Regions from separate parts of the Kitasatospora sp. NPDC127121 genome, predicted to be linked through region 2. Evidence: riboswitches for the same ligand, from Rfam matches in the RefSeq annotation. Region 2 holds a riboswitch; each other region holds the start of a gene.

What was found. A riboswitch is a leader RNA that binds a small molecule or an ion and turns the genes downstream of it on or off. The one in region 2 is predicted to bind cobalamin.
Positions count from the first base shown of each region.
Region 1: another riboswitch for cobalamin. It lies ahead of ACFVHI_RS21010 (peptidase); the one in region 2 lies ahead of ACFVHI_RS06035 (cobalamin biosynthesis protein).
Region 3: another riboswitch for cobalamin. It lies ahead of ACFVHI_RS24825 (ribonucleoside-diphosphate reductase subunit alpha); the one in region 2 lies ahead of ACFVHI_RS06035 (cobalamin biosynthesis protein).
Region 4: another riboswitch for cobalamin. It lies ahead of ACFVHI_RS23580 (HoxN/HupN/NixA family nickel/cobalt transporter); the one in region 2 lies ahead of ACFVHI_RS06035 (cobalamin biosynthesis protein).

Region 1 is NZ_JBHXTQ010000041.1:34,708-40,189, reverse strand. Features, by position in the region: gene ACFVHI_RS21025 (NmrA family NAD(P)-binding protein) at 1-723, opposite strand, end outside; gene ACFVHI_RS21020 (polysaccharide deacetylase family protein) at 720-1,544, opposite strand; gene ACFVHI_RS21015 (winged helix-turn-helix transcriptional regulator) at 1,657-2,007, shown strand; cobalamin riboswitch at 2,103-2,243, shown strand; gene ACFVHI_RS21010 (peptidase) at 2,343-3,416, shown strand; gene ACFVHI_RS21005 (flagellar hook-length control protein FliK) at 3,458-3,937, shown strand; gene ACFVHI_RS21000 (SMI1/KNR4 family protein) at 4,065-4,739, opposite strand; gene ACFVHI_RS20995 (hypothetical protein) at 4,901-5,482, opposite strand, start outside.
Region 2 is NZ_JBHXTQ010000006.1:84,068-89,549, reverse strand. Features, by position in the region: gene ACFVHI_RS06045 (hypothetical protein) at 1-110, opposite strand, end outside; gene ACFVHI_RS06040 (alpha/beta hydrolase family protein) at 457-1,569, opposite strand; cobalamin riboswitch at 1,920-2,052, shown strand; gene ACFVHI_RS06035 (cobalamin biosynthesis protein) at 2,160-3,128, shown strand; gene ACFVHI_RS06030 (cobyric acid synthase) at 3,125-4,663, shown strand; gene ACFVHI_RS06025 (putative cobaltochelatase) at 4,660-5,482, shown strand, end outside.
Region 3 is NZ_JBHXTQ010000055.1:14,389-19,870, forward strand. Features, by position in the region: gene ACFVHI_RS24815 (glycoside hydrolase family 26 protein) at 1-782, opposite strand, end outside; gene ACFVHI_RS24820 (hypothetical protein) at 923-1,960, opposite strand; cobalamin riboswitch at 2,382-2,524, shown strand; gene ACFVHI_RS24825 (ribonucleoside-diphosphate reductase subunit alpha) at 2,716-5,139, shown strand; gene ACFVHI_RS24830 (ribonucleotide-diphosphate reductase subunit beta) at 5,160-5,482, shown strand, end outside.
Region 4 is NZ_JBHXTQ010000050.1:14,331-19,812, forward strand. Features, by position in the region: gene aroB (3-dehydroquinate synthase) at 1-113, shown strand, start outside; gene aroQ (type II 3-dehydroquinate dehydratase) at 122-550, shown strand; gene ACFVHI_RS23565 (AAA family ATPase) at 630-1,526, shown strand; gene ACFVHI_RS23570 (Fpg/Nei family DNA glycosylase) at 1,607-2,416, shown strand; gene ACFVHI_RS23575 (metalloregulator ArsR/SmtB family transcription factor) at 2,470-2,853, opposite strand; cobalamin riboswitch at 2,935-3,149, shown strand; partial or broken gene ACFVHI_RS23580 (HoxN/HupN/NixA family nickel/cobalt transporter) at 3,179-4,282, shown strand; gene rpmG (50S ribosomal protein L33) at 4,439-4,603, opposite strand; gene rpmB (50S ribosomal protein L28) at 4,761-4,997, shown strand; gene rpsN (30S ribosomal protein S14) at 4,997-5,302, shown strand; gene ACFVHI_RS23600 (CobW family GTP-binding protein) at 5,308-5,482, shown strand, end outside.

The sequences.
Region 1 (5,482 bases), on a different contig from region 2:
GTCCGTGACCTGGGCGAAGGTGGCGGCGATCTCGTCGCCGGTGAGGCTGTCGCCGATCACCGCGAGGTCGCGGGCGCCCCAGGACTGCCAGTTGTCGAACATGTGGCAGGCGAACCAGGCGATGTCGTCGAGGGCGACGAGCGGGTAGTGGGCGGCGCCGAGGGGGAGCCTGAAGACCAGGCCGCCCCTGCCGTCCGGCCGGGGGGCGAGTCGGTCCCGCAGGTTCTCGAAGTACGGCGCCGTGGTCAGCACCGAGACGTGGTCCGTGTACCAGCCGTCGGTCTCCTTGCGGAGCATCTCCTCCGACCGCATCAGGCCGATGTGGGCGGCGACGGCGGCCTTGCTGTCGAAATGCGGGACGGGGTGGCCGGTCAGGGACACCGCGCTGTCCAACGAGGACCAGATGAAGCGCTCCACGCCGGCCCGCTCGGCGGCGGCCAGCAAGTGCAGCCCCTGCCGGTACTCACCCACCGCGCTGCCCGTCGCGAAGAAGTCGGTGTTGGCGAACACGTGGTCCGCCTGCCCGATCAGGACCTCGAGCGCCGCCGGGTCGGAGCGGACCAGTCGCACGCGGTCGGGCGCGGTGGCGGCGAGTCCGGTGGCGCGGGCGGACTCCGGGTGGCGGGTGGGGACGGTGACGGTGGCGTCGGTGGTGGCCAGCAGGTGGCGGACCACGTGGCTGCCCATGGCTCCGGTGCCGCCGACGACGAGGACGTGGGTCATGGCGTTCCTCCCTGGTGTGTCAGGACGTGTTCGGCCAGCTGGGCGTGGGTGGCGACCCAGACGTCGCCGGACTCGCGGATGTGGTCGAGGACCTGGCCGACCATGCCCGCGAGGAGCGGTCGGCCTCCGACGTGGGCGTGGACGGTCAGGTGGAAGACGCCCGGGCCGGGGGCGGCGAGCAGCTGGTTCAGCAGCTCACGGTGAAGGTCGCGGTAGGCGTACGGGCCGGCCGCGGCGTCGCGGACGTCGGAGTGGTCGCTGTGCATGAGGGAGACCAGAGGACCGTGAACGGTGGACAGGACCTGCGGGAGGTCGTGGTCGCCGTGGTCCCCGGTCCAGCGGTAGCCGGCCTCGGCGAGCAGGTCGACCGTGTGCCGCGAACCGGTGGCGCGCGGGCTCATCCACCCCGCCGGGCGAACACCGGTGACCCGGCGAAGGATGTCGGTGCAGCGAAGGACGTTGGCCCGCTCGGCATCGACGTCGAGCAGCGCGGGCACCACGTCCTGGGCCCAGGAGTGTGCGGCGATCTCGTGACCCGCCTCGTGCACGGCCTCGACGGTCTCGGGGTGCCGCTCGGCCACCAGTCCACTGACGCCGACGGTGGCGGGCAGGTCACCCAGGACGTCGAGCAGCCGCCAGATGCCGGTGGTGACGCCGTAGTCCGCCCAGGAGGTGCTGTGTGTGTCGTCGATGCCGGACAGCGGCCACGCCGCGGCCATCGGCGCGTAGGCGGGCCAGTGCCCTGGTGACCACAGCTCCAGCGCGACGGTGACCAGTGCGACGACTTTCCGCCCGCCCGGCCATTCGGTCTCTGCCCTCATACGGCTCCCCTGCTCCCCTGATCGATGGCTCGATGGCTCGATGGCTTCCGCAGTGGACGCTAGTGAGGCGGTAGGTACCTCCGGGTTCCCGGCGGCGGGCTACCGTCGGGTCATGCGTGAGTACTCCGGCAGTGTCTTCCTCGCCGACTGCCCGGCTCGGCTGGCGATCGAGATCATCGCCGACAAGTGGGCGGTGGCCGTGCTGTTCGCGTTGAGCCGGGAACCGTGCAGACACGGCGAGCTGGTCGACCTGATCGGCGGCATCTCGCGGAAGGTGCTGACCCAGACGCTGCGCCGCCTGCAGGGGTACGGCCTGGTCGACCGCCACGCCGAGTCCGGGAAGGTCGAGTACGTGCTGACGGACCTGGGCCGGACGCTGGTGAAGCCGATCGCCGTGCTGACTCAGTGGGCTCACGAGCACGGCGCGGCCGTGATGGAATTCCAGGAGTCCCGAGCGGACTGAGCGCACTGACGGTGTCTCGGCCGGGAGGGGCGGGTCGCGAAGCCGGGTGTGGACCACCGTGATGTGACGTACGAACCCTTGACCGGATCTTTTCCGTATCGCCATGATGGGCCGTCAAGTTGTGACTCCGCCGCTGGGGGAAGTCCGGTTCGAATCCGGCGCTGACCCGCAACGGTAGGCCGCCGGCTCCACGCCGGCGGCGAGCCCGAGTACCCGGCGGCGGAGGTGTGTCGTCCCCTCCTCCCGTCGTGGTCTGCGGGCCGGAGCTCCGAGGGCTGCCCCGGCTGTGGCCGATGTCCTCCGGGCCCCTGCGTGCGGGCCCGGAAAGGCCCACCGTGTCCCTGGTCCGACGCCCCCTGCGCCTCTTCGCGATACCCGCGCTCGCCCTCGCCACCGTCCTCCCGGCGGCCGCTGCCGCCCAGGCCGCGCCTGCTGGCGCGACCTCGTCCTCGACGATCCGCCCCGACGCCGCCGCCGGCGGCTGGCTGGCCCGCCAGCTCGTCGACGGCGACCACTTCGAGTCCGTCTTCAACGGCACCGCCTACCCCGACCAGGGCCTGACCATCGACGCCGTGCTGGCCTTCGCCGCCTCGCACAGCTCCGACCAGGCCGCCACGAAGGCCACCGCCTGGCTGGCCAAGCCCGAGATCATCACCGGCTACCTCGGCGACGGCACCACCGAGGCCTACGCGGGCGCGACCGCCAAGCTGCTGCTCGCCGTCGAGGTGCGCGGCGGGAACCCGACGGCCTTCGGCGGCGTCGACCTGCCCGCCCGGCTGCGCTCCCTCCAGACCGCCGACGGCCGGTTCTCCGACCGCTCCCAGTGGGGCGACTACAGCAACGCCTTCGGCCAGTCCCTCGCCCTGATCGCCCTGCACCGCACGGCCGGCGGCGCCCCGGCGGCCGCCGTCGACTTCCTCGCCGACAGCCAGTGCGCGGACGGCGGTTACCCGGTCTCCTTCGGCCAGGCCACCTGCGCCAGCGACCCGGACGCCACCGCGCTCGCCGCCCAGGCCCTCGCCGCGACCGGCCGCACCGCCAAGGCCGACGCCGGGCTCGGCTGGCTGGCCGCCCACCAGAACGCCGACGGCGGCTTCTCCGCCGCCGGGGCCGCCGCGTCCAACGCCAACACCACCGGCCTCGCCACGCAGGCACTGCTCGCCGGCGGACGCTTCGGGGCCGGCCTCAAGGGCTGGAGCAGCCTGGTCAAGCTCCAGCAGGGCTGCGCCACGGACCCGGGCGTGCGCGGGGCGGTCGCCTACGACGCGACCGGCTTCAACCCGGCCACCGGCGCCCGGGCCACCGCGCAGGCCGTCCTCGGCCTGGCCGGCACCCCGCTGGCCACCCTCTCCGCCGCCGGTGCCCGCCCGGACGCGCCCGTGCCGGCCTGCCCGGCGACCACCCACTGACCACCCGCTGACCACCCGCTGACCCCGCGAGGAGAGCTCCGATGACTGACACCCTGGCGCCCGCGCGCCCGACCCGCCGCACCCTCGGCTCGATCGCCGCCGCCGCTGCCCTCACCGCCGGCCTGCTCGGCGCCTCCGCCGTCCAAGCCCCGCAGGCACAGGCCGCCGCCTGCGACGGCACCACCGGCGTCACCGTCGTGGTCGACTCCACCGCCGTCGGCGGCGGCATCCAGACCGGCTGCGCACCCGGCGATCCGGCCAGCGGCCTGGCCGCGCTGACCGGTGCCGGGTTCGCGTACACCTTCCACCCGCGCTACCCGGGCTTCGTCTGCACCATCAACGCCCTGCCGACGACCTGCACCAACCCCACCGGCAGCGCCTACTGGTCGTACTGGCACGCCCAGCACGGCGGCCCCTGGTCGTACAGCAACCTCGGCGCGGGCAGCTACAACCCGGCACCCGGCGACGTCGAGGGCTGGTCCTTCGGCGCCGGCGCCCAGCCGGGCGTCACCGCGCTCTGACCCCCGGCGGCACCCCGGTGCCCCGGCCCCTCCGGAAGGGGGGGCCGGGGCACCGGCGGTACGGCTGTTGCGTGATGTTCGGCGCCGCCGGGCGAGGGAAGGCGAATGCCAGGTCGGCGGATCACCGCTACCTGGTCCAGGGCATTTCCGTCGACCCGGTGGGCCGGTACCAGGTGATGCCCCACTCCGCGCCCCAGTCCTTGCCGGTCCAGTCGTAGGCGGGTGTCCAGAGCGGCCGGGCCGGTTGAGGTCCCCACTCCTCCGGGTCCGGGCGCACCAGCAACTCGTCCTCATGGGCGTAGCCGCCGGTGAGTACGGTCGCCACGAACTCCGCGAAGCCGCCGTCGAAACGGTCGAGCGCACCGTCGTCGACGCCACCGAAGTCGCAGAAGACGGCCACCGGCCACTGCTCCGGGTCCGGGCCGTCGGTCAGCCAGCAGCAGTAGTTGTGGTTGCTGTTCATGCCCCAGGGCAGCAGCCCGCCCGGGTCCGGGAACACAGGGGTGCGCTCCTGGTCCCAGAACTCGTCCTCGCCCTCGACCTGCCCCCGGAACTCGGTGTCGCTCTCGAAACGCCACCCCGCCAGGCCGCCCGGCGAACCGACTCCGTGGGAGCGCTCCGTCGGCGACCGCACACCCCACTCGCCGTTCAGGTTCACCGCACCGTACAGATCGACGAACGCCCGGTAGTCCGACGGCAGTTGGACCCCGAGCTCGGCCGGTGCCAGCTCCCACGGCACCCGCGCCGGGGTGTACACCGGCTCGCCCATGATCGCCCGCAGTCGGTCCCATGCCTCGGTCATTACCTGACCCCTCTCCGGCCGCCCGTCGTCAGAAGCTGCACTTTAGGCGACGGCTCCGACAAGCCACTGACCCGACCGGAAGACCGCCGGCTGACGGGCCCCGCTCGATCTCAACGGTTCGAAGCTCGTCCCCGGCGTCCAGGACGACCGGGACCTTCGGATCAGTTGCCGTAGCGGAGCGAGACGGTGTCGCCGAGGTGGACGGTGGTGGCCCGGGTGGCGGTGGTGGCGGTGGCGCCGTCCAGGCTGACCTTCCAGGTGGAGGAGCCGCTGTTGGCGGTGCCGTTGATCGCGGTGACGGCGCCGGTGCCGGAGGACGGGGTGACGGCGGTGACGCAGCCGGCGGGGGTCGCGGATGCGGCGGAGTCGAGGACGTCGCCGAGGGTCGCGGTGGTGCCGGTCGGGGTGAGGGTGACGGCGCAGACCTTGAGCGCGCCGGTGCCGTCGTCGATGACCAGCGCGAGCTTGGCGGCGGTGCCGGGGACGAAGGTGGTGGCGGCGGCCCAGGCGGGCTCGCCGGCGGTGGTCGGGGCCGGCGGGGTGGCGGTGAAGCCGGCGCCGGCGACGGCGCGCAGGCCGTCGACGGAGGCGTAGGGGGAGGGGGTGGTGTCGGTGGGCAGGTACTTGAAGCCGCCGCCGGGCTTGAACTGCTGGGCGATCAGGAAGTCGACGGGGCTCTTGCCGGTGCCGCTGGTGAAGTCGGCGCCCTGGGGGTTGATGCCGCAGGCGTTGAGGCCGGAGAC
Region 2 (5,482 bases):
GGAACCCTCCCCCGACCGGGCGCCGCAGCGGGCCCTCGTCGGCGGGGTACCCCGGCCCCGCCCGGCTTGCCGGCGGCGGGCCGGTGGGCCGTACCGGGGAGACGGGTCACCGTCGCACCAGTACCGATCGTCGGAGGGAGCGGGGCATCACGGTCGCGCGGATTCCGAGACGTCACGTCGAGCAGTCTTCCCCTTGTACCGGCCTTCTGTCACATCCGGTTGGCTGTACGGACGGGCGGCCGTCGACGGCGCCTCCCCAAGATCGGGCAACAATCGGGCAACAGAGGCAAACCGCCTGGCCGGAAACAGGTGGCGGGGGCATGCCATCCCGGCTCAACCCTTGCGGCGGCGGTCGCGCTACCCGCCCGACCGGTCACACTCCGTGGCTGACGGGTGAGGTCCGGGTTTCGTACAGAGGCCCTGTCGGTGTGACTTCTCGTGCGGGGGGGGCTGGGTTCAGAGAAGGGGGGTGAGCCAGCGGCGGAGGAGTTCGGTGTAGTGGGTGGGGGCCGAGTTCCAGAGGGTGGCGTGGTCGGCGCCCGGGAAAGGCCGGAGGCTGACCACGCCGGGGCGGGCGGCAGCGAGGCGCTCGGCGGCGCGGAACGGGGCGACCTGATCGTCGGGGCTGTGCAGGAGGAGGGTGGGGACACGCAGGTCGGCGCCCTCGGCGATGCGGCTGAAGTCGGCGAGGTCGACGCCGGTGCGGCCCTCGGCGGCGAGGGCGCCGAGCTCGGCGGCGGCGCCGGTGTAGCCGGCCCGGGCGGCGCCGCGGCGGGCGGTGGCGGGCAGGTCGAGGACCGGCGAGTCCAGGACGAGGCCGCTGATGGCATGGGCCCAGGCGGAGCGGGAGGCCGTCTGGAGGGCCATAGTGGCGCCGAGGGACCAGCCGTACAGGATGACCCGGCCGGCGCCGCTGTCGAGGGCGAGCCGGACCGCCGACTCGACGTCGCGCCACTCGGTCTCGCCGAAGTGGCCGAGCCCGTCCGGCGAGGCGGGGGCGCCCTGGTCGCCCCGGTAGGTGACGGCGAGGGCGGGCAGGGCGAGGCGGTCGAGGACGGGGAGGACCGGGAGGGTCTGCTGCCGGTCGGCGCCGGGGCCGTGGACGAGGATCACCCAGGTGCCGCGTTTGCCGTCGAGGCGCCAGGCGGGGAGCGCGCCGAGTTCGCCGTCGGCGGCGATGTCGGTGAAGGGGAGGCCGAGCGCCTCCGTGGGGTCGCCGAGGTGGACGCGGGGGGTGAAGCGGACCTCGGTGCCGGGAGTGAGGGTGCCCCGGTCGGCGCGGACGAGGCGGCGGGTGACACCGTTCTCGTCGCTGTGCAGGACGTCCTCGACGACGGCGTGGCCGTGGTCGTCCCACTCCACGGCCCATCGGCCGGGGCGCAGGCTCTCGGGGCGGCGGTTGAAGGTGATCCGGCCCGCGGCGAGGCTCCGCACCAGGACGGGGCCCGACTCCCGGACGGCGCTCGCCGGGTGGACCAGCCGTTCGGAGGCCCGACGGCCGATCACCAGGACGGCGGCCCCGGCGCCGACGACGGCGGCCGCCACGACGGCCGCGGTTCCCCAACGCATATCGCTCCCCGCTCTGCTGGTCTTGGCTGGTCTTGGACCGGACGGTGTCCGGGCGGTGTCCGGGCGCTGCTCGGACGGTGTTCGGGCACCAGTTCACCGGGGGGCCGCGCGGGCGGCCACCGGGCTGGGCCGTCCGGGGTACGGCGGGGCGTCGGGCAGGGCGGGCGTCAGGCGGGCGGGGCGTCGGGCGGGGCGGGCCTCGGGCGGGCGGGGCGTCGGGCGGGGCGGGCCTCGGGCGGGCGAGAACGGCACCGGCGACAGGGCTCCGAGGTGTGACCAACCCCTCCGTGACCTCGGTTGACTCCCGGTTCGGCCGCGTGATGGGATCCTGGGGCCAAACGGAGGCATGCAGAGGAAGCCGGTGCGAGTCCGGCGCGGTCCCGCCACTGTCACCGGGGAGCACGCTCGGAACATTGCCACGGCGGACCGTCAGAAGCCGCTGGAAGGCCCGGGGGTGCGTCCGACCCGGAAGCCAGGAGACTCTCGCCCCCGGTACGTCGATCCAGGGCGCGGACCCTGAGTGAGGACACGCACGCGATGCAGGCTGCCCCGACCCGCCGGACCCGACGCGGCCTTCCGCCGAACCCGCCGTGCGCCCGCTGACCCGCGCCGCCGCGTTCGCGCTCGGCGCCGCCGCGGGCTTCGCCGCGGACGCCCGCTTCGCCGACCCCCGGCGCGGCCACCCGGTGGCCGTCTTCGGCGGCGCGGCGACCCGGCTGGAGCGGCGGGTGTGGCAGGACGACCGGGTGGCCGGCGCCGGGTACACGGCGATGTGCGTGGGCGCGGTCGCGGCCGGCGCGGTGGCCCTGGACCGTACGGTGGGCCGGCGTCCGCTGGGCCGGGCCGCGCTGGCGGCCGCCGCGACCTGGACGGTGCTGGGCGGCACCTCGCTGACCCGGGAGGCGCGCACCATCGGCCGGTCGCTGGCCACGGGCGACCTGACGGCCGCGCGGGAACGGCTGCCGCACCTGTGCGGGCGGGATCCGAGCGCGCTGGACGGGCCGCAGATCGCCCGCGCGGTGGTCGAGTCGGTGGCCGAGAACACGGCGGACGCCGTGGTGAACGCGCTGGTCTGGGGCACGCTGGCGGGCACGCCGGGGCTGCTGGCGTTCCGCGCGGTGAACACGCTGGACGCGATGGTCGGCCACCGCTCGCCGCGGTACGCCCGGTTCGGCTGGGCCTCGGCCCGGCTCGACGACGTGGCGGGCTGGCCGGGCGCCCGGCTGACGGCGCTGCTCACGGTGGCCGCCGCGCCGCAGCCGAAAACGGCCTGGCGGGTCTGGCGGCGGGACGGTTCGGCGCACCCGAGCCCGAACGCGGGCCAGGCGGAGGCGGCCTTCGCGGGCGCGGTGGGCGTCCGGCTGGGCGGGACCCTCCAGTACGGGGAGCGGGTGGAGCACCGGCCGGTGCTGGGCGCGGAGTTGCGCCCGGTGACGGTGGACGACATCGAGCGGGCCTGCGTGCTCTCCCGGCGGGTGGGCGCGCTGGCCCTGGGTACGACGGTCGCGGGGCACGTCGCGCTGCGCTTGCTGACGACACGGTGGAGGGGAAGGGCATGAGCAACGCACTGCTGGTCGCCGGGACGACCTCGGACGCGGGCAAGAGTGTGGTGACCGCGGGCATCTGCCGCTGGCTGGCCCGGCAGGGGGTGCGGGTCGCGCCGTTCAAGGCGCAGAACATGTCGCTGAACTCCTTCGTCACCGCCGACGGCGCCGAGATCGGCCGGGCGCAGGCGATGCAGGCGCAGGCGGCCCGGGTGGAGCCGGAGGCGGCGATGAACCCGGTGCTGCTGAAACCGGGCGCGGACGGCCGCAGCCAGGTGGTGCTGCTGGGCCGGCCGGTCGCCGAGGTGGGCGCGCTGGACTACCGCGAGCGCAAGCCCGTCCTGCTGGAACGGTCGTTGGAGTGCCTGGCGGATCTGCGCCGCCGCTACGAGGTGGTGGTCTGCGAGGGCGCCGGTTCGCCCGCCGAGATCAACCTGCGGGACCGGGACATCGCCAACATGGGCCTGGCGACGGCCGCCGGGCTGCCGGTGGTGGTGGTCGGGGACATCGACCGCGGCGGCGTCTTCGCGGCGATGTACGGGACGCTGGCGCTGCTGTCGGCGCAGGACCAGCGGCACGTGGCGGGCTGGTTCGTCAACAAGTTCCGCGGCGACGCGCGGCTGCTGGCGCCCGGCCTGGACATGCTGCACGGGCTGACCGGCCGTCCGGTGCTCGGCACCCTGCCGATGCTGCCGGGCCTGTGGCTGGACGCCGAGGACTCGCTGGACCTGTCCACGGTGGTGGACCGGGTCGACGGCCGCGGCCCGCTCGGGGCGGACGTACTGCGGGTGGCCGTGGTGCGCTTCCCCCGGCTGTCGAACTTCACCGACCTGGACGCCCTGGCGCAGGAGCCCGGCGTGCTGGTGCGCTGGGTGACCCGGCCGGAGGAACTGGCCGACGCCGACCTGGTGGTGCTGCCCGGCACCCGGGCCACCGTGGCCGACCTGGCCTGGCTGCGCGAACGCGGCCTGGAGCCGGCGCTGAAGGCGCGGACGGCGGCCGGGCTGCCGGTCCTCGGGGTGTGCGGCGGCTACCAGATGCTGGCGCGCGGGATCGAGGACGAGGTGGAGTCCGGGGCCGGCTCGGTCGAGGGCCTGGGCCTGCTGCCGACGCACGTGCGGTTCGGCGCCGAGAAGGTGCTGGCGCGCCCGGTCGGCACGGCGTACGGGCAGCGGGTCGAGGGGTACGAGATCCACCACGGGGTGGTGGCCGTGGAGGGGGGCGAGCCGTTCTTCTCCGATGACGACGGGCACGGCCTGGACGGCTGCCGGGTCGGCCCGGTGTGGGGCACGACCTGGCACGGCGCGCTGGAGAACGACGGCTTCCGTCGTGAACTCCTGCGCGAGGTCGCCGCGTTGGCGGGCCGGGCGTTCGTGCCGGCGCCGGACACCTCGTTCGCCGAGGCGCGCGAGGCCCGGCTGGACCGGCTGGGCGACCTGATCGAGGAGCACGCGGACACCGACGCGCTGTGGAAGCTGATCGAGGGCGGGGTGCCGGCGGCCGGATCGCTGCCGTTCCTGGCGCCCGGGGCACCTGGGGAGTATGCATGAGTGACGTCCGCTATCCGTTCACCGCGATCGTCGGCATGCCCGACCTGCGGCTCGGCCTGCTGCTCAACGCGGTCTCGCCAGCCGTGGGCGGCGTGCTGGTGCGCGGCGAGAAGGGCACCGCGAAGTCGACCATGGTGCGCGCGCTGGCCGGCCTGCTGCCGACCCTCGCGGCCGTCGACGGCTGCCGGTTCGCCTGCGACCCGTCCGCGCCGGACCCGCAGTGCCCGGACGGGCCGCACGACCGCCCCTCCGCATCCGAACGCCCCGCCCAGCTGGTCGAGTTGCCGGTCGGCGTGGCCGAGGACCGGATCGTCGGCTCGCTCGACCTGGAACGGGCGCTCGCCGAGGGCGTCAAGGCGTACGAGCCGGGGCTGCTCGCCAAGGCGCACCGCGGCGTGCTCTACATCGACGAGGTGAACCTGCTCCAGGACCACGTCGTGGACCTGCTGCTGGACGCCGCCGCGATGGGCCGCTCGTACGTCGAGCGCGAGGGCGTGTCGGTGCGGCACGCCGCCCGCTTCCTGCTGGTCGGCACGATGAACCCCGAGGAGGGCGAGCTGCGGCCGCAGCTGCTCGACCGGTTCGGCCTGACCGTCGAGATCGCCGCCACCCGGGACCCGGCCGAGCGCGCCGAGGTGGTCCGCCGCCGGCTCGGCTACGACGCCGACCCGGCCGGCTTCGCCGCGCGGTTCGCCGCGGACGAGCAGGCGCTCGCCGAACGCATCACCGCCGCCCGGGAGTTGCTGCCCAAGGTGGAGCTGACGGATATGGCGCTACGTCAGATCACCGCCGTGTGCGCAGCGTTCGAGGTGGACGGGC
Region 3 (5,482 bases), on a different contig from region 2:
ACGACCCGGCCGAACCAGCCCTTGTCCTTGGCGGCCGGGGAGTTCGAACAGAGCACCTGCTCGAAGGACTTGACGTCCGAACCGGGGTAGGGCTGGTGGAAGGACATGCCGACGATCCCGGCCGGCCCCCCGCCGTTGTCGGGCAGTTCGGTGGTGGTGCCGTCGCAGTTGTGCTGGACGCCGGCCGTGCCGTAGCTGCCGTCGTCGGCGCGCGGGTGGCCGGACCAGACGGCGGAGAGCAGGTCGACGGCGTCGTCGGTGTACTGCCAGCCGGCCCGGCAGGTGGGCCACCGGCCGGCCGAGTAGGAGCGCGGGTCGCCGACGCCCCAGCCGGTCTGGCCGTAGCCGGGGCCGAGGTCGGTCTCAACGAAGCCGGGCAGCTTGCCGGTGAGGTCGGCGGCCTTCTTGTAGTAGTAGCCGACCTGCTTGGTGCCGCGGTAGTCGCCGTACTCGGGGTTGTTGCGCTCGTTGTGCGCCTCGACGTGCTGGCCGATCACCGTCCCGCCGCTCTGCCCGGTGCGGGCCTGCCCCTCCAGGTCGGCGAGCAGCTGCTGGACGGCCCGGGCGTTCGGCGAGGCCTGCGGGTCCCGGGCGAGCAGGTCCCGGCCGACCTCCGGCGGCAGGGTACGGCCGGAGAAACCGACCGCCACCGGGACGCGGGCGGGCTGTTCGCCGTCGGCCCGGCCGTCACGCTGCAACAGCGCCACGGCGCCCGCGGCCACCACGACCCCGGCCGCGGCCAGGACGGCGGGCTTGCCGCGCAGGGCTCTGGGCAGGGCCACGGACCGCTCCTCCGGTTGCTCGCCGGCACCGGCCCAGGCGGACACAACCGGAACACTCGTGCGAATGACTGCCCCGAGAGCCTGCCACACTCCCCCGGCCCCGGCGAGCGAACCCGCCGGGGCCGGGGTGTCACGGCGGATCAGCCGGCCGCGGCGGCCCCCGGCGCACCCGGCGCGGCCGCGGACGCGGCCTTGGCGCGCTGGAGCAGCTGGCCCTTCACGTGCTCGCCGAAGCCGGCGGCCGCCGCGGTGGCGGCGGCGTCAGCGGTGTCGCCGCCCTTCGCCGAGCCCTCGACCGTGAAGTAGGCGTACCGGCCCAGGGTGTTGTGCGTGTTGGTGCAGCCCGGCGTGGCGCAGAAGGCCGGCGCGCCCGGCGCGACGGCGCCCTTGAGGTGGCCGGTGTAACTCTTCATCGAGGTCTCGGCCTGGATCTTATGGTCGAAGACCGCGACGCCGACGGTCACCGCGCTGTCGCCGGAGACGTAGGTCGCCCGGAGCACCTTCTGGCAGCCCTGGTCACCGAGGACCTTGCCGAGCCCGCCGGTCGTCGAGTTCCCGTCCCAGCAGGGCGAGTCCAGCGAGACGAAGGTCCGGTTCCAGGTGGCGCCGTTGACCGTCACCTGGAGTGCGGAGAACAGCGCCCCCGCGTCCTGCGGCGCCGGGTCGGTGGCGGCCTCCCAGATCGGCTTCGACGGGTCGTCCGGCGCGCCGCCCGGGGTGCCGGCGGCACTTGGCGCGGCACTCTGGGCGGCACTCGGTGCGGCACTCGGCGCGGCGGAGGACGGCCGGTTGGAGGCCGAGGCGGTCGGCCCGGCGGTCGGCCCGGCGGTCGGCTTGTCGCCGTCGCCCTTCGTCAGCAGCACCGTCCCGCCCGCGACCAGGCCGCCGACCAGGACGACCGCGACCGCCACGCCGAGGGCCCGCAACCGGCGGCGGCGCTTGTCGTCCGCCGCGTTGCGGTCCGCCAGCGCCTGCCAGTTCGGCTCGGCGCGCTGCGGCGCCTGGGGCTGCGGGTACGGCTGCGGGTGCGCCTGCGGGTGTCCTTGGGGATGCGCCTGGGGATGCGGCTGGGGGTTCGGCTGCCACTGCGGCGGCAGCTGCTGCCGCGGTTGGCCCGGCTGCGGCAGCGGAGGCTGCCCCGGCGGACCGGGCTGCGCCACCGGCTGCGCGGGCGGCACCGGAGGTCCGTACGAGGCCGGCGGCGGCCCGAAGCCCCCGCTCGGCGGCAACACCGGACCGGGCACCACCGGCGGCTGCTGACCGTGCGCGTCCCCCGGCCCGGTGGGAGGCGTTCCCTGCGGACCCTGCCCGGGTGCGCCAGTTCCGTCGCTCACGCGCCCCCTCGCTTCGCTCGATGATCGCTTCGCGAAACGCGCCCCTCGGCGATTCGCTCGCTCATGCGCCCAGATCGTAGGGCATGCCCCCGCCAGCCGGTCCGCCCGGTGACCGTTCCGTATCGAAACCAGGACGCCGGAGCCCGGAACCAGGGCCCCGGGAGCCCGGATCCGAGGCGCCCCAAGGCCACGACCCGCCCCCTCCCAGCACCCCCGGTTATCGCGCCGACACACCGCGCCGTACTACATGTGGGGTCGCATCAGAGAGACACCACAAGATGTATGCTCAATCCTGCTGTCGATGCAGGGGAACCCGGTGCGAATCCGGGACTGCCCCGCAGCGGTGAGCGGGCGGCTCCAGCAGCCGCACCGCGAGTCCGAGTACCTGCCGACGGTGTGCGCACGGGCCCTCCCGCAGAGGCCGCGCCAGCACGAGAACTACCTTCCGGGCCTCGCGGGCGGGCCGGGGACGCCACTGTCGCGCGACGCTTTCTGCGTACGTGCCGTGCTCCCCTGCCCCGAACGGCCCGGTACCCCCCGATCACCGCCGCCGATCGCCGCCAGGAGAGAGCGCCTTGACCACCGCTGCCTCAGCCACCCTGCCCGCCCAGGGCACCGGCCCCGCCTCCACCGACCCGACGGTCTCCGACCCCGGCGGCGCGCTCCTTCGGCTGCTCACCGACCGCAGCGTCGATCTCCCCCAGGTGGACCCCGGCCATGTCGCCGCCGCCGCGCTGCGCGGCCGCCACGCCGGCTCGGACTTCGCCGAGCTGCGCGGGCTGGCCGTGGACGCCGCCGCGTCGATGATCGCCGAGGACCCCCAGTACTCGAAGCTGGCCGCCCGGCTGCTCGCCCTGGAGATCGTCGACGAGGCGAACAGCCAGGGCTCGCGCTCCTTCGCCGCCTCGATCGCCGTCGGCCACGACGAGGGCCTGATCGGTGACACCACCGCCGCCTTCGTCGCCAAGCACGCCGCCGCCCTGGACGCCTTGATCGACGCGCACGGCGACGACCGCTTCGAGTACTTCGGCCTGCGCACCGTGCAGTCCCGCTACCTGCTGCGCCACCCGATCACCCGCAAGGTCATCGAGACCCCGCAGCACTTCCTGCTCCGCGTCGCCTGCGGCCTGGCGGTCGGCGACAGCGAGCAGTCCGTGCGCGAGGTCGCCGAGCTGTACGGCCTGATGAGCCGGCTGGAGTACCTGACCTCCTCGCCGACCCTGTTCAACTCCGGCACCCGGCACCCGCAGATGTCGAGCTGCTACCTGCTCGACTCCCCGCTGGACAACCTGGACTCGATCTACAACCGCTACGCGCAGATCGCCCGGCTGTCCAAGCACGCCGGCGGCATCGGCCTGTCCTACTCGCGCATCCGCTCGCGCGGCAGCCTGATCCGCGGCACCAACGGCAAGTCCAACGGCATCGTCCCGTTCCTGCGCACCCTCGACTCCTCGGTCGCCGCCGTCAACCAGGGCGGCCGCCGCAAGGGCGCGGCCTGCGTCTACCTGGAGACCTGGCACGCCGACATCGAGGAGTTCCTGGAGCTCCGCGACAACACCGGCGAGGAGGCGCGGCGCACCCACAACCTCAACCTGGCGCACTGGATCCCGGACGAGTTCATGCGCCGGGTCAACGCCAACGAGGACTGGTCGCTGTTCTCCCCCGCCGACGTGCCCGAGCTCGTCGACCTGTGGGGCTCCGACTTCGACGAGGCCTACCGCAAGGCCGAGCTGGCCGGCAAGGCCGTGCGCACCATCCCCGCGCAGACCCTGTACGCCCGGATGATGCGCACCCTGGCGCAGACCGGCAACGGCTGGATGACCTTCAAGGACGCCTCCAACCGCGCCGCCAACCAGACCGCGCTGCCCGGCCGCACGGTGCACTCCTCGAACCTGTGCACCGAGATCCTGGAGGTCACGGACGACTCCGAGACCGCCGTCTGCAACCTCGGCTCGGTCAACCTCGGCGCCCACGTCGCCCCCGGGGCCTCCGTCGACGACCTGCTCGGCGCCATGGACTGGGAGCGCCTCGACGCCACCGTCCGCACCGCCGTGACGTTCCTCGACCGCGTGGTGGACATCAACTTCTACCCGACCACCGAGGCCGGCACCTCCAACTCCCGCTGGCGCCCGGTCGGCCTCGGCGTGATGGGCCTCCAGGACGTCTTCTTCAAGCTGCGGATCGACTTCGACTCCGCCGAGGCCGCGCGGCTCTCCACCCTCATCGCCGAGCGCATCATGCTCACCGCGTACGAGCGCTCCGCCGACCTGGCCGAGCAGCTGGGCCGCCACGAGGCCTACGGCGAGACCCGCGCCGCCCGCGGCGAACTGCACATCGACCACTTCCCGACGGCCGCCCCGCAGTGGGCCGACCGCTGGACCGCGCTGCGCGCCCGCATCGCCGAGACCGGCCTGCGCAACTCGCTGCTGCTGGCCATCGCGCCGACCGCGACCATCGCGTCCATCGCCGGCGTCTACGAGTGCATCGAGCCGCAGGTCTCCAACCTGTTCAAGCGCGAGACGCTGTCCGGCGAGTTCCTCCAGGTCAACCCGTACCTGGTGCGCGAGCTCAAGGAGCTCGGCGTCTGGGACCAGCAGACCCGCGACGCCCTGCGCGAGGCCAACGGCTCCGTCCAGGAGCTGGGCTGGCTGCCCGCCGAGGTCCGCTCGCTCTACCGCACCGCCTGGGAGCTGCCCCAGCGCGCGCTGATCGACCTGGCCGCGGCCCGCATGCCGTACCTCGACCAGAGCCAGTCGCTGAACCTGTTCATGGCGGCGCCGACCATCGGCAAGCTCAGCTCGATGTACGCCTACGCGTGGAAGGTCGGTCTCAAGACCACCTACTACCTGCGCTCGCGCCCGGCGACCCGGATCGCCCAGGCCGCCTCCGGTGCCGCCCGCGCCGCCGCGCCCGCGTCCGCGTCCGCGCCCGTGCCGGTGAACACCCCGACCCTCACCCCGGAGGAGGAGGCCGCGCTGGCCTGCTCCCTGGAGAACCCCGAGTCCTGCGAGGCCTGCCAGTGAGCACCCCCGACCGCGAGAAGATGCTGCTCGACCCCGGCTTCGAGCTGACCCTGCGCCCGATGCGCTACCCGTCGTTCTACGACCGGTACCGGGACGCGATCAAGAACACCTGGACCGTCGAGGAGGTGGACCTGCACTCCGACGTCGCCGACCTGGCCAAGCTCAGCGAGGGCGAGCGCCACCTCATCGGCCGCCTGGTCGCCTTCTTCGCCACCGGGGACTCGATCGTCTCCAACAACGTGGTGCTGAGCCTCTACAAGCACATCAACTCCCCGGAGGCGCGGCTGTACCTGTCGCGCCAGCTGTTCGAGGAGGCCGTGCACGTCCAGTTCTACCTGACGCT
Region 4 (5,482 bases), on a different contig from region 2:
CGCGCGGCGACCTGATCCGCTTCATCGTCCTGGACGGCCTCGGCAAGACCTCCGTCCTGGAGGGCCCCGACCCGTCCCTGCTGGTCGCCGCCTACGCGGAGGTCTCGGCGTGACCAGGGTCATGGTGCTCAACGGCCCCAACCTCGGACGGCTCGGCAGCCGCGAGCCGGACGTCTACGGCGCCACCTCCTACGCCGGGCTGGTCGAGCGCTGCACCGCGCTCGGCAAGGAGTTCGGCTTCGAGGTCGAGGTGCACGAGACCAACTCCGAGCAGCAGATGGTGGAGTGGCTGCACGAGGCGGCCGACGGCAAGGTGCCCGTGGTGATCAACCCGGGCGCGTTCACGCACTACTCGTACGCGATGCGGGACGCCGCCTCGCAGCGCACCGCGCCGCTGATCGAGGTGCACATCTCCAACCCGTACGCCCGGGAGACCTTCCGGCACACCTCGGTGATCGCCGCGGTGGCCTCCGGCACCATCGCGGGATTCGGGCTCGGCTCCTACGAGCTGGCCCTGCGCGCCCTGGCCGAGCAACTCACCACGCGCTGACGCCTGGTCAGCGGCCCGGCGGCGGACTGTGCCCGCCGCCGGGCCGCCGTGTAGTCTCCCCGCTGAGAGGTGTCGGGAGGTGACCGTGACGCAGTACGCCGGGGGTGGGCACGTCCCGCCGCGTCCCGCCGCTCCGCCGGGGCCGCAGCCGTCGGGGGCCGCCGCGCCGCCGCCGGTGCCGCCCGTTCCGGCCCCTGTTCCCGCCGCTGCGCCGCCGGCTCCGGCCGCTCCGGTGCCGCTCGTTCCGGTGCCGCCTGCTCCCGTGCCGCCCGCTCCGGCTCCTGTCTCCGCGCCCGCTCCGGCCGCACCCGCGCCCGCGCCCAGTGCGCCGGTCCCCGTCGGGGCCACCGGGCACTTCGTGCTGCCCTCCGGCGCGCCCGTGCAACTCCCCGCCCACCCGCCGCAGCGGCACGCGCCCGCCAGTCCGATCGCCGTCCTGCTGATCGGCCCGGCCGGGGCGGGCAAGACCACCGTCGCCCGGTACTGGGCCGAGCGCCGGCCCAGCCCGACCGCGCACATCAGCCTGGACGACGTCCGCGAGTGGGTGCAGTCCGGCTTCGCCAACCCGCAGTCCGGCTGGAACAACGCCTCCGAGGCGCAGTACCGGCTGGCCCGCCGCACCTGCGGCTTCGCCTGCCGCAACTACCTCGCCAACGGCATCTCCTGCATCATCGACGACGCCGTCTTCCCGGACCGCCCGGCCATCGGCCTCGGCGGCTGGAAGCGGCACATCGGCCCCGGCATGATCCCGGTCGTGCTGCTGCCCAGCCTGGACTCCGTGCTGCACCGCAACGCCCGGCGCGGCGGTACCCGGCGGCTCGGTGACGAGGAGGTGGCGCGGATCCACGGCCGGATGGCCGGCTGGTACAACTCCGGGCTGCCGATCATCGACAACTCGTACCTGGACGTGGCCGGCACCGCCGCCGAGCTGGACCGCGTCATCCTGGCCCGGCTGATGGGCATGCCGGTCCGCTGACCTGCGACGATCCGGCGCTGTCGGTGCCGACTGCGATGATGTGCGGGTCCTGTCGAACCACCCCGGGGGAGCTGACGCCCGTGCCGGAAGGCCACATCATCCACCGCCTCGCCGCCGAGAACCGGAAGGCCTTCGGCGGCCGCCCGGTCGAGGTGTCCAGCCCGCAGGGCCGGTTCGCCGACGAGGCCAAGGCCATCGACGGGCAGCTGCTCACCGCGGCCGAAGCCGTCGGCAAGCACCTGTTCCTCGGCTTCGAGGAGGGCGGCTGGGTGCACGTCCACCTCGGCCTCTACGGCGGCTTCGCCTTCGGCACCGGGCCCGCGCCCGAGCCGGTCGGCCTGGTCCGGCTGCGGCTGGCCAACGACGACGGCTACGCCGACCTGCGCGGCCCCAACACCTGCGCGCTGGTCACCGGCGCGGAGAAGGCCGCCGTCGCCGCCCGGCTGGGCCCCGACCCGCTGCGCGCCGACGCCGATCCGCAGGCCGCCTGGCGCCGGATATCGGCGAGCCGTACGACCGTCGCCGCGCTGCTGATGGACCAGAAGGTGCTGGCCGGGGTGGGCAACGTCTACCGGGCCGAGGTGCTGTTCCGCCACGGGATCAACCCGCACCGCGCCGGCCGCGACCTCACCCGGGGCGAGTGGGACGCGATCTGGGCCGACCTGGTCGCCCTGATGCACGAGGGCGTCGGCGCGGGCCGGATCGACACCGTCCGGCCCGAGCACACCCCCGAGGCGATGGGCCGCCCGCCGCGCGTCGACGACCACGGCGGCGAGGTGTACGTCTACCGGCGGGCCGCGATGCCCTGCCTGGTCTGCGGCACCGACGTCCGGGCGGAGCAGCACGCCGCGCGCAACCTCTTCTGGTGCCCCACCTGCCAGGCGGCCTGACCGGGTCCGCGGTTGCTCCGGCCGGCCCCCCGGCGTGTCCTCCGGGGGGCCGGTCAGCCGACGGCCGCGGTGGGCTCGTGGTGTTCGGCGGCGGCGCACGCGTCGAGGAGGGGGCGCATGGCCTCGTCCACGAGCCGGTAGCGCACGACCCGCCCGTCCTTGTCCCCGGTGACCACGCCCGCGGTGCGGAGCAGTCGCAGGGCCTGGGACACGGCGGGGTCGCGCATGCCGGTGGCGACGGCGAGGTCGGAGACGGCGAGCGGGCCGGCCCGGTGGAGGGCGAGCAGGAGGGCGAGCCGCCCGGGGTCGGCGAGCAGGGAGAACCGCTCGGCCCAGGTGCGGACGTGCGCGGGGTCGCCGATCGCGGCGATGGCCTCGCAGACCCGGTGTCCGTCGATGGTGCGGTGGCCCGCGCGGTCGGCCGGTACGAGATGCATGCGCACATTGTTGCAGGAGGGGGCCTGTGATCCTGGACACCTGCGCAGGTGCGCAGCCTTGCAAGGGTGGGTCCTGGCCCCTACGGTGTTCCCCGCCGTGGTGCTCGGGAAGACCGGTGACGGATCCTCAGGGGTCCCAGTCCGGAGCGGCCCTCGCCACTGTGATCGGGCCATCGTGATCGTCGACGATGGAGAGACGTCCGTACCCACGACGCCACTGGGAGCCTCGCGCACCTGGGAAGGCGGGTACGGGACCCCCGTAAGCCAGGAGACCGGCCACGGCATCTCACGAAGTGTTTCCACGAGGTGCTGGAGCGTGACCCGAATGACCCTGCCCGAAACCGCCGCCGCCGAGGCGCCGGCGACACCGTCCGTGCTGCCCACGTTCCGCTGGAAGCGCGAGGACACCGTTCGCACGGCCGGGCTGATGGGGGTGATCCTGGCCATGCACGTGGTGGCGTTCGGGACGCTCATCTTCCTGGTCGCGCCCCACAACTACGCGGTCGGCACCCAGGTCTTCGGCGTGGGCCTGGGGATCACCGCGTACACCCTCGGCATGCGGCACGCCTTCGACGCCGACCACATCGCGGTGATCGACAACACCACCCGCAAACTGATGGCGGACGGCAAGCGGCCGGTCTCGGTCGGCTTCTGGTTCGCCCTCGGGCACTCCTCGATGGTGGTGCTGATGGCCGCCCTGGTGGCGGGCGGCGCGCAGCTGGCCAGCACGCTGATGGACGACGACTCGACCACCCACAAGTGGCTCGGGATGGTCGGCACGACGGCCTCCGGCGCGTTCCTCTACCTGATCGGCGCGCTCAACCTGGCCGCGCTGCTCGGCATCCTCAAGGTGTTCCGGGCGATGCGGGCCGGGTCGTACGACGAGGCGCAGCTGGAGGAGCACCTCAACTCGCGCGGCTTCATGGCCCGGGTGCTGAACCGGGCGACCCGCTCGATCACCCGGCCCGGGCAGATGTTCCCGGTGGGCATGGTGCTGGGGCTGGGCTTCGACACCGCGACCGAGGTCACCCTGATGGTGATGGCCGGGTCGGGCGCGGCGGCCGGGCTGCCCTGGTACGCGATCGTCTGCCTGCCGCTGCTGTTCGCGGCCGGGATGAGCCTGTTCGACACCCTGGACGGGACGTTCATGAACTTCGCGTACCAGTGGGCCTTCGCCAACCCGGTCCGGAAGGTCTACTACAACCTGACGATCACCGGGCTGTCGATCGCGGTGGCCTTCGTCATCGGCACCATCGAGCTGGTCGGCGTGCTGCACGAGAAGCTCGATCTGACCGACCCGGTCACCGGCTGGATCGCGGGCATCTCGCTGGACAACGTCGGCTACGCGATCGCCGGGCTGTTCGTGGTGGTCTGGGCCGCGGCGACCGCCAACTGTACGGGGGCGGGGGTGGATATGTGCTGGGCGGCCGCCGTGTTGGGCGGGCGGCGCGCGGCGCCGGCTGCCACCCGCGACGGCGCCTCCCCCGGGATCCCGGGGGAGGCGCCGTTTCGTCGCTGCGGGGCGGTACGGGTCGCTGCCGGTCGGCGTTTCGTCGGTGCGGGGTTCAGTTCGGGCGGGCGGGGTTCAGCGCTCTTCGCGGAAGTCGACGTGCCGGCGCGCGATCGGGTCGTACTTGCGCAGGACCATCCGGTCCGGGTCGTTGCGGCGGTTCTTGCGGGTCACGTACGTGTAGCCGGTGCCGGCGGTGGAGCGGAGCTTGATGACGGGGCGCAGTTCACTACGGGCCATGGGTGTCCTCCCGGGTTGGCGGGTTGGCGGGTTGGCGGGTTGGCGGGTTGGCGGGGCGTTCGGGGCCGGGGCGAAACCGTACACCGAAATGGAAGTCATTTTCATCTGGTGTAACGTGAGCTCCGTCCTGCCCATTCCCGGACGTCAGGGAGCACCCATGTCCGCCCGCTGCCAACTCACCGGCCGCAAGCCCGGATTCGGCAACGCGATCTCGCACTCGCACCGCCGCACCCGCCGCCGCTTCGACCCCAACATCCAGCACAAGCGCTACTGGCTGCCCGGCGAGGGCCGGTACGTCCGGCTCACCCTCAGCGCCAAGGGCATCCGCACCATCGACACGATCGGCATCGAGGCCGCCGTCGCCCGCATCCGCGCCCGAGGGGGGAAGGTCTGATGGCCAAGCAGAGCAAGATCGCCAGGAACGAGCAGCGCCGCGCCGTCGTGGCCCGGTACGCCGAGCGCCGCGCCGAGCTCAAGCGGATCATCGCCCACCCCGGCACCGCCCCCGCCGAACGCGCCGCCGCCCAGGCCGAACTCGCCCGCCAGCCCCGCGACGCCAGCGCCACCCGGATCCGCAACCGCGACGCCGTCGACGGCCGCCCCCGCGGCTACCTGCGGGCCTTCGGCCTCTCCCGGGTCAACCTCCGCGTCCACGCCCACGCCGGCCACCTGCCCGGCGTCCGCAAGGCCAGCTGGTGAGCGGCGTGGACGGGATCAAGCTGCCCGTGGTGGTCGTCGCAGGACTGCATGCCGCCGAACGCCGCGCCGCCGTCCGGGAGTTGGCCGCGGCCGCGGTGGACGCAGTGGTCCTCCACCATGACCTGCGGGAGGCCTCGCAGGGTGTCGTCCACCGTGAACTGCGCGACGCGGGAGGCGGGT